2 regions of the Nonomuraea sp. NPDC000554 genome follow, and region 2 is predicted to be linked to the other one. Evidence: riboswitches for the same ligand, from Rfam matches in the RefSeq annotation. Region 2 holds a riboswitch; the other holds the start of a gene.

Region 1 (7,195 bases), on a different contig from region 2:
AGCTCGTAGCCGCTGCGAAGAAGGAGTGATCGGGTGAAGGCGGTCGTCATGGCGGGCGGGGAGGGCACGCGGTTGCGTCCGATGACGGCCAACCAGCCCAAACCCCTGCTACCCGTGGTCAACCGCCCGATCATGGAGCATGTGCTCCGCCTGCTGAAGCGGCACGGCGTCACCGAGACGGTCGTGACGCTGCAGTTCCTGGCCGCTCTCGTGCGCAACTACTTCGGCGACGGCGACGAGCTGGGCATGAGCCTGCAGTACGCCACCGAGGACGTCCCGCTCGGCACGGCAGGCAGCGTCAAGAACGCCGAGGACCGGCTCCGCGACGACCGATTCTTGGTCATCTCCGGCGATGCCCTCACCGATATCGATTTATCAGACATGGTCCGTTTCCATCGTGAAAATTCGGCTCTTATCACCATCGGTCTGAAACGCGTCCCGAATCCGCTCGAGTTCGGGATCATCATCGTCGACGAACTCGGACGCGTGCAGCGCTTCCTGGAAAAGCCCACGTGGGGCCAGGTCTTCTCCGACACCGTCAACACCGGGATCTACGTCATGGAGCCCGAGGTCCTCGACGCGGTGGCCACCGGAGAGCCCGTCGACTGGGCGGCCGACGTCTTCCCCAGGCTGCTCGAACGCGGCGCCCCCATCTACGGCTACGTCGCCGACGGCTACTGGGAGGACGTCGGCACCCACGACAGCTACCTCAAGGCCCAGGCCGACGCCCTGTCCGGGCGCGTCAAGCTGGACATCGGCGGCTTCGAGCTCTCGCCGCGCGTCTGGGTCGCCGAGTCGGCGACCGTCGACCCCGACGCGGTGCTCAAGGGCCCGCTGCTCATCGGCGACTACGCCAAGGTCGAGGCGAACGCCGAACTGCGCGAGTACACGGTGCTCGGCAACAACGCGGTCGTCCGCGAGGGCGCGTTCCTGCACCGGGCCGTCGTGCATGACAACGTCTACCTCGGCCCCAGCGCCCACCTGCGCGGCTGCGTGATCGGCAAGAGCACCGACGTGATGGGCGGCGCCCGTATCGAGGAGAACGCGGTCATCGGCGACGAGTGCGTCATCGAGGCCGAGGCGTACGTCTCCAGCGGCGTCAAGGTGTACCCGTTCAAGACCATCGAGGCGGGCGCGGTCGTCAACACCAGCGTCATCTGGGAGTCGCGCGGCCAGCGCAACCTGTTCGGCCCCAGGGGCGTCAGCGGCCTGGTCAACGTGGAGATCACCCCCGAGCTGTGCGTGCGGCTCGCCAGCGCCTACGCCACCACCCTGAAGAAGGGCCAGCACGTCGTCACCTCGCGCGACGCCTCGCTCGCGGCCAGGGCGCTGAAGCGGGCCGTGGTGGCGGCGCTGACCGCCAGCGCCGTCAACGTCCTCGACCTGGAGGCGTCACCGCTGCCGGTGGCCCGCTTCCACACGGCCCGCGAGTCGGCGGCGGGTGGCATCGCGCTGCGCACCACCGCCGGCGACCCGCAGAGCGTGGACATCGTGATCATGGACGACCGCGGCGCCGACCTGCCCGCCGCCGCCCAGCGCAAGCTGGAGCGGGTCTTCTCCCGCCAGGAGTTCCGCCGCGCCTTCCCCGGTGAGATCGCCGGGCTGGCCTATCCCGCCCGGATCGTCGAGGACTACACCCACGAGCTGCTGCGCCGGGTGGACATGACCGGCGTCAAGGGCATGAAGGTGGTCGTCGACTGCGCGGGCGGCACGTCCTCGCTGGTGATGCCCACGCTGCTCGGACGGGTCGGCATCGACGTGCTGACCGTCAACGCCCGCCTCGACGACGTCTCGCCCACCGAGACGCTGGCCGAGCGCCGCCGCGACCTGCAACGCCTCTCGGAGCTGGTCAGCTCCTCCCGGGCGGCCTTCGGCGTCCGGTTCGACCCGGTCGGCGAGCGGATCGCGCTGGTGGACGAGATGGGCCAGCTCATCGGCGAGGAGCGGGCCCTGCTGGTGGTGCTCGACCTGGTCGCCGCCGAGCGCAGGGGCGGCAGGGTGGCGCTGCCCGTCACCACCACCAGGGTCGCCGAGCAGGTCTGCCGCTTCCACGGCGTGGAGGTGCGCTGGACCCCGACCGCGCTGGACGCCCTCACCTCCGCCGCCGCCGACCACGACATGATCTTCGCGGCCGACGGCAGGGGCGGCTTCGTCGTGCCGGAGTTCAGCCCGGCGATCGACGGACTGGCCGCGTTCATGCGGCTGCTCGGCCTGGTGGCCCGCACGCGCCTGTCGCTCAGTCAGATCGACGCCAGGATCCCCGAGGCCAAGCTGCTCAAGCGCTCCATGCCGACGCAGTGGGCGGCCAAGGGCGCGGTGATGCGCTCGGTCATCGAGGCGGCCGAGGCGATGGGCGAGGGCTCCCGCATCGACACCACCGACGGGGTGCGCGTCGAGGGGGCGGACGGCAGCTGGGTGCTCATCCTGCCCGCCGCCACCGAGCCCGTCACCGATCTGTGGGCTGAAGGGCCGGACGTCGACACGGCCGCCGCCCTCATCGAGCGCTGGGCACGCGTCGTGGAGCAGTGCACCACCTGAGGGCCGGACGGGAGCCCTGCGCCACCTGGGGCATGTGACTTGTGCCACACGAGGGACGGTGGAATCGGTGATCGTGCGTCCCCCGAGGCTGGTGGACCCCTGCGTGCCCTTGGGGATCACCTGATTCGATCGGAAATGAGATAGTTTGTGAACGACTGGGTCAAGATCGTATTGTTAAGAGGCGCGGCGGCATGGACCTTTCGGCGCGGGCGGCGGTAACTTTGTCACCGTCCAAACCTGTCGTCCAGCGCCCCGCCTTGACCTTTGCCGCTGATCAGCGTAAGTTGCGGCATTCGCAAACTTGAAGAGCGAGGCGCGCCCCGAGCACCGTTGCCGCGTCTTCGCGGTAGGAGGCCGAGCCGATCGATGCCGAGCGTCTACTGCACGCAGTGCGGGCACGCCAACCCCGAGGATGCCCGTTTCTGTTCCCGCTGTGGGTCACCGTTGACCAGACTGGAGGTCTCAGGGGATACCACGTCGACGATCTCCATCGCGGGAATCGAGGCATACGAGGCTGAGGCGGGCGACATGCTCCTGGCCGAGCGGGCGCTGGTGGAGCAGCTCCCGCCCGGCACGGCGTTGCTCAGCGTGACACGGGGCCCCAACCAGGGCAGCCGCTTCCGCCTCGACAAGGACCTCACCACCACGGGCCGGCACCCCGAGAGCGACATCTTCCTCGACGACATCACGGTCTCGCGCCGTCACGTCGAGTTCTACCGCCACCGCGGGGGGCAGTTCTCGGTGCGCGACGTGGGCAGCCTCAACGGCACCTACGTCAACAGGGAACGCATCGAGGAGGTGCCCCTGCACTCCGGAGACGAGGTGCAGATCGGCAAGTTCCGCCTCGTCTTCCTGATGCGGACCGCCGCAGGCGCATGAGCTCGCAGGCGGCACGCTCGCACATGAGCATCGGGGAGGTGCTCGCGCTCCTGCAGGGCGAGTTCCCCGACGTCACCATCTCCAAGATCCGTTTCTTGGAGGGCGAGGGCCTCATCGAGCCCGAGCGCAGCCCGTCCGGCTACCGCAAGTTCACCCACCTGCACGTGGAGCAGTTGCGCTTCATCCTCACCGAGCAGCGCGACCACTACCTGCCGCTGCGGGTGATCAAGGACAGGATGGTCGAGAGCTTCGGCCGTCCGCGCGCCGTGCAGGAGAAGCAGGAGGTGCGGCTGAGCCGCGCCGAACTGCTGGAGGCCGCCGGGCTCGACGACGAGACGCTCACCGAGCTGGAGGACTACGGCCTGCTCGCCGCCAAGGCCAGGCGCTACGACGAGGACGCACTCAAGATCGCCCGCAGCGTGGGCGCGCTGGCCCGGTTCGGCCTGCACGCCCGCCATCTGCGCGCGGTCAAGGCGGCGGCCGAGCGCGAGTCGGGGCTGATCGAGCAGACGGTCGCGCCCATTCTCAAGCGCCGTGCCCCCGGCGCCATCGGCGAGGCCGACGAGGTGGCCAGAGAGCTGTCCAACCTGCTGCTCGACCTCCATGCCGCCCTCCTGCGCACCGGCGTACGCGACGTTCTGGGACGATGACCGGACCGGCGGGGCGTACAGGGCCCAACGGGTGTTACGTTGAAATGCAGAAGCGGACCAGCAAATAGCTGCGCCGGGTCACCGGCCAGTCGAATACGGAGCAGCCCGTGTTGCAGATGGAGGTCGTGGGTGTTCGCGTAGAAATGCCCACAAATCAGCCGATCGTCTTGCTCAAGGAGGCACACGGGGAGCGGTTCCTGCCCATCTGGATCGGCATGACCGAAGCGACGGCCATCGCCCTGGCCCAGGCGGAGGAGCCTCCGCCGCGGCCTCTGACGCACGACCTGTTCAGGGACGTGCTGAGCGCCCTGGGTGTCGGCCTGCGCGCCGTGAACATCGTCGCCCTGCGCGACGGCATCTTCTTCGCCGACCTGGTCTTCTCCAACGGGGTGGAGGTCAGCGCCCGCCCGTCGGACTCGATCGCGCTTGCGCTTCGCACCGGAGCGCGTATCTTCGCCAGCGAGGAAGTCGTCCAGGAGGCCGGGGTCATCATCCCCGACGACCAAGAGGATGAGGTGGAGAAGTTCAGGGAGTTCCTTGACACGATCACTCCCGAAGACTTCGGCAGGGCGGGGTAGGTATTTCAGTGCATTTACGCTTCACGACGCGCCGAGCCGGATCGTTGACTGAGCATGGTCACGGTCCTACGGTGCAAGTGAAACCCGTGGTCGCCCTTTTACGAACCCCCAGATCAGACCGCGGGATGAGAGAAAGCCGGAGGTCCGCGTGGCGGTCAGCAGCGGCGAGGGAAAGACGGCCGGCCAGGAAGATCCGGTGCGGCGCGAGAGCGCGCGGCAGCGTGCCGGAGAGCAGGGACTGCTCTTCGACGAGCGGCCCGCGACGTTGCCAGGTGACATCGGATACCGCGGCCCCACGGCCTGCTCGGCGGCCGGCATCACCTACAGGCAGCTTGACTACTGGGCGCGCACCGGCTTGGTGGAGCCCACGATAAGAGCCGCGCAGGGCTCGGGTTCCCAGCGGCTCTACAGCTTCCGCGACATCCTGGTGCTCAAGGTGGTCAAGCGGCTGCTCGACACCGGAGTGTCGCTCCAGCAGATCCGTACCGCCGTCCAGCACCTGCGCGATCGCGGGGTCGCCGACCTCGCGCAGATCACGCTGATGAGCGACGGCGTCAGCGTCTACGAGTGCACCTCGGCCGACGAGGTGATCGACCTGCTCCAGGGCGGCCAGGGCGTGTTCGGCATCGCGCTCGGCAGGGTCTGGCGCGAGGTCGAGGGCTCCCTCGCGGAGCTGCCGGGGGAAAGAGCGGCGGTCGCGGACGACGTCCCGGCCGACCATCCCACTGACGAGCTGGCCCAGCGGCGACGCGCGCGTCGCATTGGGTAGTAACCTTTAGGGACAAAAGCTGATGACCCCGTGCGGGAGAGTCCCCGGGCTGCTGCCCGGGGCGCCGAAGGAGCAACCCTCCCCGGAATCTCTCAGGCGCCCGTACCGCTCGGGTGAGGCAACTCTGGAAAGCAGGCGCGCCGGCCAGGCGCGTCTCACCGACGGTGCAAGCCCTTCGGGGTGAAGCTCTCAGGTCGCCATGACAGAGGGGGAGATCCGGCACTCGTCCGCGCCCTGGCGCCGGTCTCCAAGCCCTCGGGAGGCACCTCCATGACCGACCTGTCTGCACCGCCGTTCTCGTCCCGGCATATCGGCCCGTCGGAATCCGAGCAGCAGCGCATGCTCGAAACCGTGGGCTTCGAGTCCGTGGCGGATCTGGTGGCGGTGGCCGTGCCCGAGGCCATCAGGGCCAAGGACCGCCTCCAGCTGCCCGCCGCGATCGGCGAGACCGAGGCGATCGCCGAGCTGCGCGCCCTGGCCGACCGCAACCAGGTGCTCACCTCCATGATCGGCCTCGGCTACTACGACACGATCACCCCCGCGGTCATCCGGCGCAACCTGCTGGAGAACCCGGGCTGGTACACCGCCTACACGCCGTACCAGCCGGAGATCTCGCAGGGCCGCCTGGAGGCGCTGCTCAACTTCCAGACCGTGGTCTCCGACCTCACCGGCCTGCCCGTCGCGGGCGCGTCCCTGCTGGACGAGGCCACCGCCGCCGCCGAGGCGATGACGCTGGCCAGGCGGGCGGGCAAGGCCAAGAGCGCAGTGTTCGTCGTCGACTCCGACGCGCTGCCGCAGACCAAGGCCGTGCTGGCCACCCGCGCCGAGCCGCTCGGCATCACCCTCGTCGAGAGCGACCTGACCGGCGAGCTGCCCGAGTGCTTCGGCGTCCTCGTGCAGTACCCCGGCGCGTCGGGCCGCCTGCGCGACTTCCGCGCGGTCGCCGCCGCCGCGCACGCGTCCGGCGCGCTCGTGGTGGCCGCCGCCGACCTGCTCGCCCTGACCCTGGTCGCCGCGCCGGGCGAGCTGGGCGCCGACATCGCGATCGGCTCCTCGCAGCGGTTCGGAGTCCCGTTCGGCTTCGGCGGCCCGCACGCCGCCTACATGTCGGTGCGCGAAGGCCTGCAGCGGCAGATGCCGGGCCGCCTGGTCGGCGTCTCCGTCGACACCGACGGCTCGCCCGCCTACCGGCTCGCGCTGCAGACCCGCGAGCAGCACATCCGCCGCGAGAAGGCCACCAGCAACATCTGCACCGCCCAGGTGCTGCTCGCCGTCATCGCCGGCATGTACGCCGCCTACCACGGCCCCGAGGGGCTGCGCCGCATCGCCTCCCGCGTCAACGCGCACGCCGTCACGCTGGCCGAGGTGCTGCGGGCCGGACGCGTCGAGGTCGTGCACGACGCGTTCTTCGACACCGTGCTCGCCCGCGTGCCCGGCCGGGCCGCCGCGGTCGTGGCCGAGGCCGCCTCGCGCGGCGTCAACCTGTGGCAGGTCGACGCCGACCACGTCTCCGTCTCCTGCGACGAGAAGACCACCCTCGGCCACCTGGAGCAGGTCGCCGCCGCGTTCGGCGTCGCCGTCTCGCTGCACGAGCTCGCCGAGCCCGGTGTGATCCCGGCGTCGCTGGCACGTGAGTCCGGCTACCTGACCCACCCGGTCTTCCACGACCACCACTCCGAGACCTCGATGCTGCGCTACCTGCGCAAGCTTCAGGACAAGGACATCGCGCTCGACCGGTCGATGATCCCGCTCGGCTCGTGCACGATGAAGCTGAACGCGAC
Region 2 (7,195 bases):
AGAACCGCGCCCTATGCCGTCTTCGACAACTCCGGCCAGGACTGCTGCGCCCGGTCGAGGATCCTCGTCCAGGCCGAGATCCACGACGAGTTCCTCGACCTGCTCGCGCAGGCCGTCCGGAAGGTCAGGGTCGGCGACCCGCTCGACCCGGCCACCGAGATGGGCCCCCTGGTCAGCGCCGAGCACCTGGAGCGGGTCCGCGGCTTCGTCGAGGGCACGCCGTACCTGCGGGGCGGCTGCCCGACCGGCAAGGGCTACTGGTTCCCGCCCACGGTCCTGACCACGCGGGTCACCGACCGGACGTTCACCGAGGAGATCTTCGGCCCCGTGGTGTCGGTGGTGCCCTTCGCGGACGAGGCCGAAGCCGTCCGCATCGCCAACGACACCCGGTACGGCCTGAGCGGCTCCATCTGGACCCGCGACGTCGGCAGGGCGCTGCGGGTGGCCAGGGCCGTCGAGGCGGGCGCGCTGTCGGTGAACTCGCACTCGTCGGTGCGCTACTGGACGCCGTTCGGCGGCTTCAAGGAGTCCGGCCTCGGCCGGGAACTCGGCCCGGACGCCCTGGCCGCGTTCACCGAGACCAAGAACGTCTTCATTTCAACGGATTGACATCCTCCCCCCACTCGAAGTCGAGGGATTTCAACAGCAACTACCTTACGAGGAGGAGGTCGCGTTGAGGTTCACGGTTCACCGGCCCGCCCAGCGGCAGGCCTCCCCGTGCAGCAACCGCATGCCCTGCGGCGGTATCCCGGATGTTCCTGGCCGCGTTGACGTCGGCGTTGTCCTGCCATCCACAGGCGACACAACCGAATCGAGATTGGCTCTCTCTCGATCCGGCCGCGATGTTCCCGCAGGCGTTGCAGGTCTGCGACGTGTAACGCGGGTCGACCTTGACGACCCGGCCGGCAGCCTTGTGCTCCAGCCGGGTCACCAGCAGCCCCCACCCGCTCGCGAGGATGGCCCGGTTGAGCCCCGCCTTCTGCCGGACGTTACGCCCCGGCTCGGCGAGCGTGCCCTTGGCCGACCGGGTCATGCCGCAGATGTTGAGGTCTTCGACGGCGATCACATCGAAGCGGCGGGCCAGATCGGTGCTGGTCTTCTCCACCCAGTCCTTACGCCGGTCTGTCTCACGCACCTTCAGACGCGCGATGGCGGTCTTGACCTTGCCGCGCCGGTTCGATCCACGGCCGGCCCGGGCGAGCTTGCGCAGGAGCCGCTTCAGCCGGGCCTTCTCCGTCTCGCGCAGGGTCGGCGCGTTCAGGATCTGCCCGGTCGACAGGGCCGCCGATGCGGCCACGCCTCGATCCACACCCACCGTCTCGCCCGTACAGGGGGCGGGGATCGGGTCGGAATGGCAGCGAACGCGACATGCCAGCGGCCCGCCGCATCACGGGTGACCCGAAAGGACCTCACCCCATCGGGCACTGGACGAGACCAGCGAAACCGCACCCACCCCACCTTCGGAACCCGCACCTCGCCCACATTCCGGGACACTCGGCGCACATCACCGGGCTTCACCGCGACGATCCGGAACCCTTCACCCCGCCCGCGCCTGCGGAAGGCAGGCCGCCGATGCGTCCCGCCGAAGAAGTTCGCCATCGCCTGCGCGAAGTCCTTCAGCGCCTGCTGCTGCACCACGATCGGCCCAGCCCGCAGCCACGCGAACTCCGCCCGCGCCTCGGTCAGCTGCCTGCACTGCTCGGCGAAGCCAGGCGCGCTCTGACGCCCCGGCCGCCAATACGCATGCTGCTCCACAGCAAGATTCCACACATACCGGGCATGCCCGAAATGCTCCACCAGCACCTGCTCCTGGGCAGGCGTCGGCTGGAGCCGGTAGCGGGACACGCCGATCAACCTACCGACCACCACCGACAAAACCAGGAGACCACAGTGTCCGACCGTTCCGCCTCTCCTCCCCGCCATGAAGGGCGAGGCATCCAGGCTGTAGGTAAAGGGTGAAACACATGCAGCGTTTGCAGGACCGCGTCGCCGTCATCACCGGCGCGGGCAGCGGCATCGGCCTGGCCACGGCCCGCAGGTTCGCCGAGGAGGGCGCCAGGGTCGTCTGCGTGGACGTCGACGAGGAGGCGGGCAAGAAGGCCGCGGCCGAGGTCGGCGGCCTCTTCGTCCGGGCCGACGTGACCAGCGAGGACGACGTCGCCCGGATGTACCAGACGGCGTTCGACACCTACGGCAGCGTGGACATCGCGTTCAACAACGCGGGCATCTCGCCGCCCGACGACGACTCGATCCTGGAGACCGGCCTCGACGCCTGGCGGCGCGTCCAGGAGGTGAACCTGACGAGCGTGTATCTGTGCTGCAAGCACGCGATCCCGTACATGCGGCGGCAGGGCAAGGGGTCCATCATCAACACCGCCTCGTTCGTCGCGGTGATGGGCTCGGCGACCTCGCAGATCTCCTACACGGCGTCCAAGGGCGGGGTGCTGGCGATGTCGCGCGAGCTGGGCGTGCAGTTCGCCCGCGAGGGCATCAGGGTGAACGCGCTCTGCCCGGGGCCGGTGAACACGCCGCTGCTCCAGGAGCTGTTCGCCAAGGACCCGGAGCGGGCGCAGCGCCGCCTGGTGCACGTCCCGGTCGGCCGGTTCGCCGAAGCGTCCGAGATCGCCGCGGCTGTCGCCTTCCTGGCCAGCGACGACGCCTCGTTCATCACAGGCTCGGAGTTCCTGGTCGACGGCGGGATCTCCGGCGCCTACGTCACCCCGCTGTAAGGAGAAGCCGTCATGCGCCGTCCCGTCATCGGCATCACGTCCTATGTCGAGCCCGCCCGGTTCACCGTGTGGGAGCTGCCCGTCGCGTTGCTGCCGTACATGTACGTGGAGCAGGTGGTGCGGGCCGGTGGCCAGCCCGTGATCCTGCCCCCGGCAGGCGACCCGGCCTCGGTGGTACCGCGGCTCGACGGGGTGATCCTGGCGGGCGGCGGCGACATCGATCCCGCCCTCTACGGCGAGAGCCCGCACGAGCGCACCGGCTTCGTCAGAGACTTCAGGGACGAGGCGGAGTTCGCGGTCCTGTCCGCCGCGCTCGACGCGGGCCTGCCCTACCTGGGCGTCTGCCGTGGCCTCCAGATGCTGAACGTGGCGCTCGGCGGAAGCCTGCACCAGCACCTGCCTGACGTGGTCGGGCACTGCGGCCACTCCCCCGCGCCCGGCACGTTCGGCCCGCTGCCTGTCACACCGGTGCCGGGCAGCCGGGTGGCCAAGGCGCTGGGCCCGGACCCCCTGGAGGTCATGCACTACCACCACCAGGCCGTCGACAGGCTCGGCCCCGGCCTCACCGTGACCGCCACGGCCGACGACGGGACCGTCGAGGCGGTCGAGCTGGACCCGTACCCGTTCGCGGTGGCCGTCCAGTGGCACCCTGAGGCGTCTGAGGACGGCGCGCTGTTCGAGGCGCTGGTGGCGGCCTGCTGACCCCCTGGCCGGACCGCGAACTCGGACGTACGCGACAAGAGCCCCGCGACGGCACTAGGCTGGCGGACGACACCGACGAACCCGTGCGGGAGAGCGTCCTGACAGCCGGTCAGGGCCCCTGAAGGAGCAAGCCCTCCCCGCGAACCTCTCAAGGCAAAGGACCGCGCGGACGAGGTGGCTCTGGAAAGCAGGCCGGTTGGCCTCGCCGAAGGTGAAAGTCCGGCAAAACTCGGGCGAATCTCTCAGGCATCGATGACAGAGGGGGAGGATGCTGGCATCCGACTCTGCCCTGAGGTGCGACACATGTCCCGACCCACACCGCTGCGAGACGTCCACGAGAGCCTCGGCGCGACCCTGACCGACTTCGCGGGCTGGCTCATGCCCCTGCGCTACGGCAGCGAGTCCGCGGAGCACAACGCCGTACGGCAGGCGGCGGGGCTGTTCGACCTCTCGCACATGGGCGAGATCTTCGTGACGGGCCCGCAGGCGGCCGAGGCGCTCGACTACGCGCTGGTGGGGCACCTGTCGGCGCTGGCCACCGGCCGCGCCCGGTACACGATGATCGTGGACGAGCGGGGCGGGGTGCTGGACGACCTGATCGTCTACCGGCTGGGCGACGAGGAGTTCATGGTGGTGGCCAACGCCTCCAACTATGAAAAAGTCGCGAATGAGCTGATAAATCGCAGTAAGTCGTACGACGCGGTGGTTGACGACCGGTCCGAGCAGTACGCCCTGATCGCCGTGCAGGGGCCGCGCGCGCAGCAGATTCTCGCCACGCTCACCGACGCCGACCTCGACGGCCTCAAGTACTACGCGGGCCTGCCCGCCCTGGTCGACGGCCGGCAGGCGCTGATCGCCCGCACCGGCTACACCGGCGAGGACGGTTTCGAGCTGTTCGTGGCCAACCAGGACGCGGTGCCGCTCTGGCACGCCCTGACCGAGGCGGGCACGCCGCACGGCCTGCTGCCCGCGGGTCTGTCCAGCCGCGACACCCTCAGGCTCGAAGCGGGCATGCCGCTGTACGGCAACGAACTCTCCGCGAAGCTGACCCCATTCGACGCGGGGCTAGGCAGAGTGGTGAAATTCGACAAGCCGGGCGACTTCGTCGGCAGGTCGGCGCTCGAGGCGGTCAAGGACGACGCGCCGCGACGCAGGCTCGTCGGGCTGGTCGCGCGGGGCCGCCGGGTGCCCCGACACGGGTACCCGGTCACCAAGGACGGAGCCGTCGTCGGCGAGGTCACCAGCGGTGCGCCATCCCAGACCCTGGGCAAGCCCATCGCGATGGCGTACGTCGACGCCGGGGTCAACGAAGGTCTGGCCGTGGACATCCGGGGCAGCCATGAACCCGTGGACCTGATCGAGCTGCCCTTTTACAGGAGGAACAAGTGAGCAACATCCCTGACGAGCTGAGCTACACCAAGGAACACGAGTGGATTTCCGGCCTTGAGGACGCCATCACGGTGACCATCGGCATCACGGCCTTCGCCGCCGAGGCCCTCGGGGACGTGGTCTTCGTGCAGCTTCCGGAGGCCGGCTCGGTCGTCGAGGCGGGCGACTCGGTCGGCGAGGTCGAGTCCACCAAGTCCGTGAGCGAGATCTACACCCCTGTCGGCGGTGAGGTCGTCGAGGTCAACCAGGCCATCGTCGACGACCCGTCGCTCGCCAACAGCGACCCGTACGGCGAGGGCTGGATGTTCCGTGTGCGCGTCCAGGGCGACCCGGAGGACCTGCTCACCGCCGAGGAGTACACGGCGCTCACCTCAGGCGAGTCCTGACCCACCCGCCGGGGTCCTGACCTGGGCCCCGGCCTTTCTGAAGGGCGCACATCAATGGCGATCAGCGTCTTCGACCTCTTCAAGATCGGCATCGGCCCGTCGAGCTCGCACACCGGCGGCCCGATGGCCGCCGCGCACCGCTTCGCCCGCGGCCTGCGCGACGACGGTCTCCTGGAGCGGACGGCGCGCGTCGAGACGATCCTTTACGGCTCGCTCGGGCTGACCGGCAAGGGTCACGGCAGCGACAAGGCCGTTCTGCTCGGCCTGTCGGGTGACAAGCCCGAACTGGTGGACGTCGACGGCATCGACGCCCGCCTCGCCGACATGCGCGCCTCCGGCACCGTCAAGCTGTTCGGCACCCGCGAGATCCCGTTCGTGATCGGCGAGGACCTCGTCTTCGAACGCAAGATCTCGCTCCCCGAGCACCCGAACGGCATGCGGTTCACCGCGTTCTCCGACTCGGGCGAGAAGCTGCGGGAGAAGGTCTACTTCTCCGTGGGCGGCGGCTTCGTCGTCGACGAGAACGCCACGGGCGCCGACCGGATCAAACCCGACGACACCGTCCTGCCCTACCCCTTCACGACCGGGGAAGAGCTGCTCAAGCACTGCTCGAACACGGGGCTGTCCATCTCGGCGCTGATGATGCGGAACGAGCAGGCCTTCGGCCGCACCGAGGAGGAGATCCGCGCCGGGATCCTGAACCTGTGGCGGGTCATGTCCGACAGCGTCCGGCGGGGCATCGCCCAGGAAGGCGTGCTGCCTGGCGGCCTGCGCGTGAAGCGCCGCGCCAACCAGCTCCACCGCCGCCTGCAGGCCGAGTCCTCGGAGAAGGACCCGCTGCACGTGATGGACTGGGTCTCGCTGTTCGCGCTGGCCGTCAACGAGGAGAACGCCGCGGGCGGGCGCGTCGTCACGGCCCCCACGAACGGCGCGGCGGGCATCATCCCCGCCGTCCTGACGTACTACAGCCGGTTCGTCCCGCACGCCGACGACGAGGGCGTCATCCGCTTCCTGCTCACCGCCACCGCGATCGGCGTCCTGTTCAAGGAGAACGCCTCGATCTCCGGCGCCGAGGTGGGCTGCCAGGGCGAGGTCGGCTCGGCCTGCTCGATGGCCTCGGCCGGCCTCACCGAGGTCCTGGGCGGCACGCCCGAGCAGGTCGAGAACGCCGCCGAGATCGGCATCGAGCACAATCTCGGCCTGACCTGCGACCCGATCGGCGGCCTCGTCCAGATCCCGTGCATCGAGCGGAACGCGGTCGCGTCCATCAAGGCCATCACCGCGGCCCGCATCGCGCTGCGCGGCGACGGCCGCCACTTCGTCGCCCTGGACAAGGCCATCAAGACGATGCGCCAGACCGGAGCGGACATGCTGGACAAGTACAAGGAGACATCGCGAGGCGGCCTGGCCGTCAACGTGATCGAGTGCTGACCGACCTCGCAAGTGGTAGGTAGTGCTGTACCACTTGCGAGGGGGATCGTGTCCTACCACGAGGCGGTCGACGGGCGTTACGAGCGGCACGAACTGCTGGGCGACGAGGGTGCTCGGTGAAGGTCGCGTCCACCAGCCAGGGCCGAATGCTAGCGGCGGACGTGCAGGCGGACGACCGCGCCCACCTCGTCGTCGCGGATCTCGCGCCGGATGCGGCCCACGATATCCCGGTCCAGCTTGTTCACCACCGCGCCGACGTCGGCCGAGGACGGGCAGCTCAGGCCGATGCGCAGCCTGTCCGCGTCGCCCACGACCCGGACCGCCGCGTGGCTGAGCCCGTCCACGTCCTTCAGGCCGATGCAGAGCATCGCGGTGCCGGTGCCCGTGCGGGCGCCCCTGCGGCCCCAGCCGAGGCTCAGCAGCAGCCACCGGAGCGCCACCAGGGCCAGCACCGTCATCAGGAACGCCAGCAGCCACAGGGCCCAGGGGTTGTCCGCGGCCGCCGCGGCCGTGCGGTCCGGCAGCAGCCGGGCGCGTGGTGACAGGCCGGGAATCCGG

What was found. Region 2 has a riboswitch for glycine ahead of gcvT (glycine cleavage system aminomethyltransferase GcvT). Riboswitches for the same ligand answer to the same signal wherever they lie in the genome.
Region 1: another riboswitch for glycine. It lies ahead of gcvP (aminomethyl-transferring glycine dehydrogenase); the one in region 2 lies ahead of gcvT (glycine cleavage system aminomethyltransferase GcvT).

Annotation. Positions count from the first base shown of each region.
Region 1 is NZ_JBEPDC010000006.1:183,530-190,724, forward strand. It holds gene clsA (cardiolipin synthase ClsA) at 1-29, shown strand, start outside; gene ABT294_RS14190 (sugar phosphate nucleotidyltransferase) at 34-2,538, shown strand; gene ABT294_RS14195 (double zinc ribbon and FHA domain-containing protein) at 2,905-3,417, shown strand; gene ftsR (transcriptional regulator FtsR) at 3,441-4,067, shown strand; gene ABT294_RS14205 (bifunctional nuclease family protein) at 4,175-4,645, shown strand; gene ABT294_RS14210 (MerR family transcriptional regulator) at 4,794-5,414, shown strand; glycine riboswitch at 5,438-5,532, shown strand; gene gcvP (aminomethyl-transferring glycine dehydrogenase) at 5,685-7,195, shown strand, end outside.
Region 2 is NZ_JBEPDC010000001.1:252,369-259,563, forward strand. It holds gene ABT294_RS01360 (aldehyde dehydrogenase family protein) at 1-609, shown strand, start outside; gene ABT294_RS01365 (RNA-guided endonuclease InsQ/TnpB family protein) at 650-1,297, opposite strand; gene ABT294_RS01370 (RNA-guided endonuclease InsQ/TnpB family protein) at 1,258-1,845, opposite strand; gene ABT294_RS01375 (3-oxoacyl-ACP reductase) at 1,965-2,729, shown strand; gene ABT294_RS01380 (gamma-glutamyl-gamma-aminobutyrate hydrolase family protein) at 2,742-3,431, shown strand; glycine riboswitch at 3,508-3,605, shown strand; gene gcvT (glycine cleavage system aminomethyltransferase GcvT) at 3,735-4,820, shown strand; gene gcvH (glycine cleavage system protein GcvH) at 4,817-5,206, shown strand; gene ABT294_RS01395 (L-serine ammonia-lyase) at 5,261-6,637, shown strand; gene ABT294_RS01400 (hypothetical protein) at 6,787-7,195, opposite strand, start outside.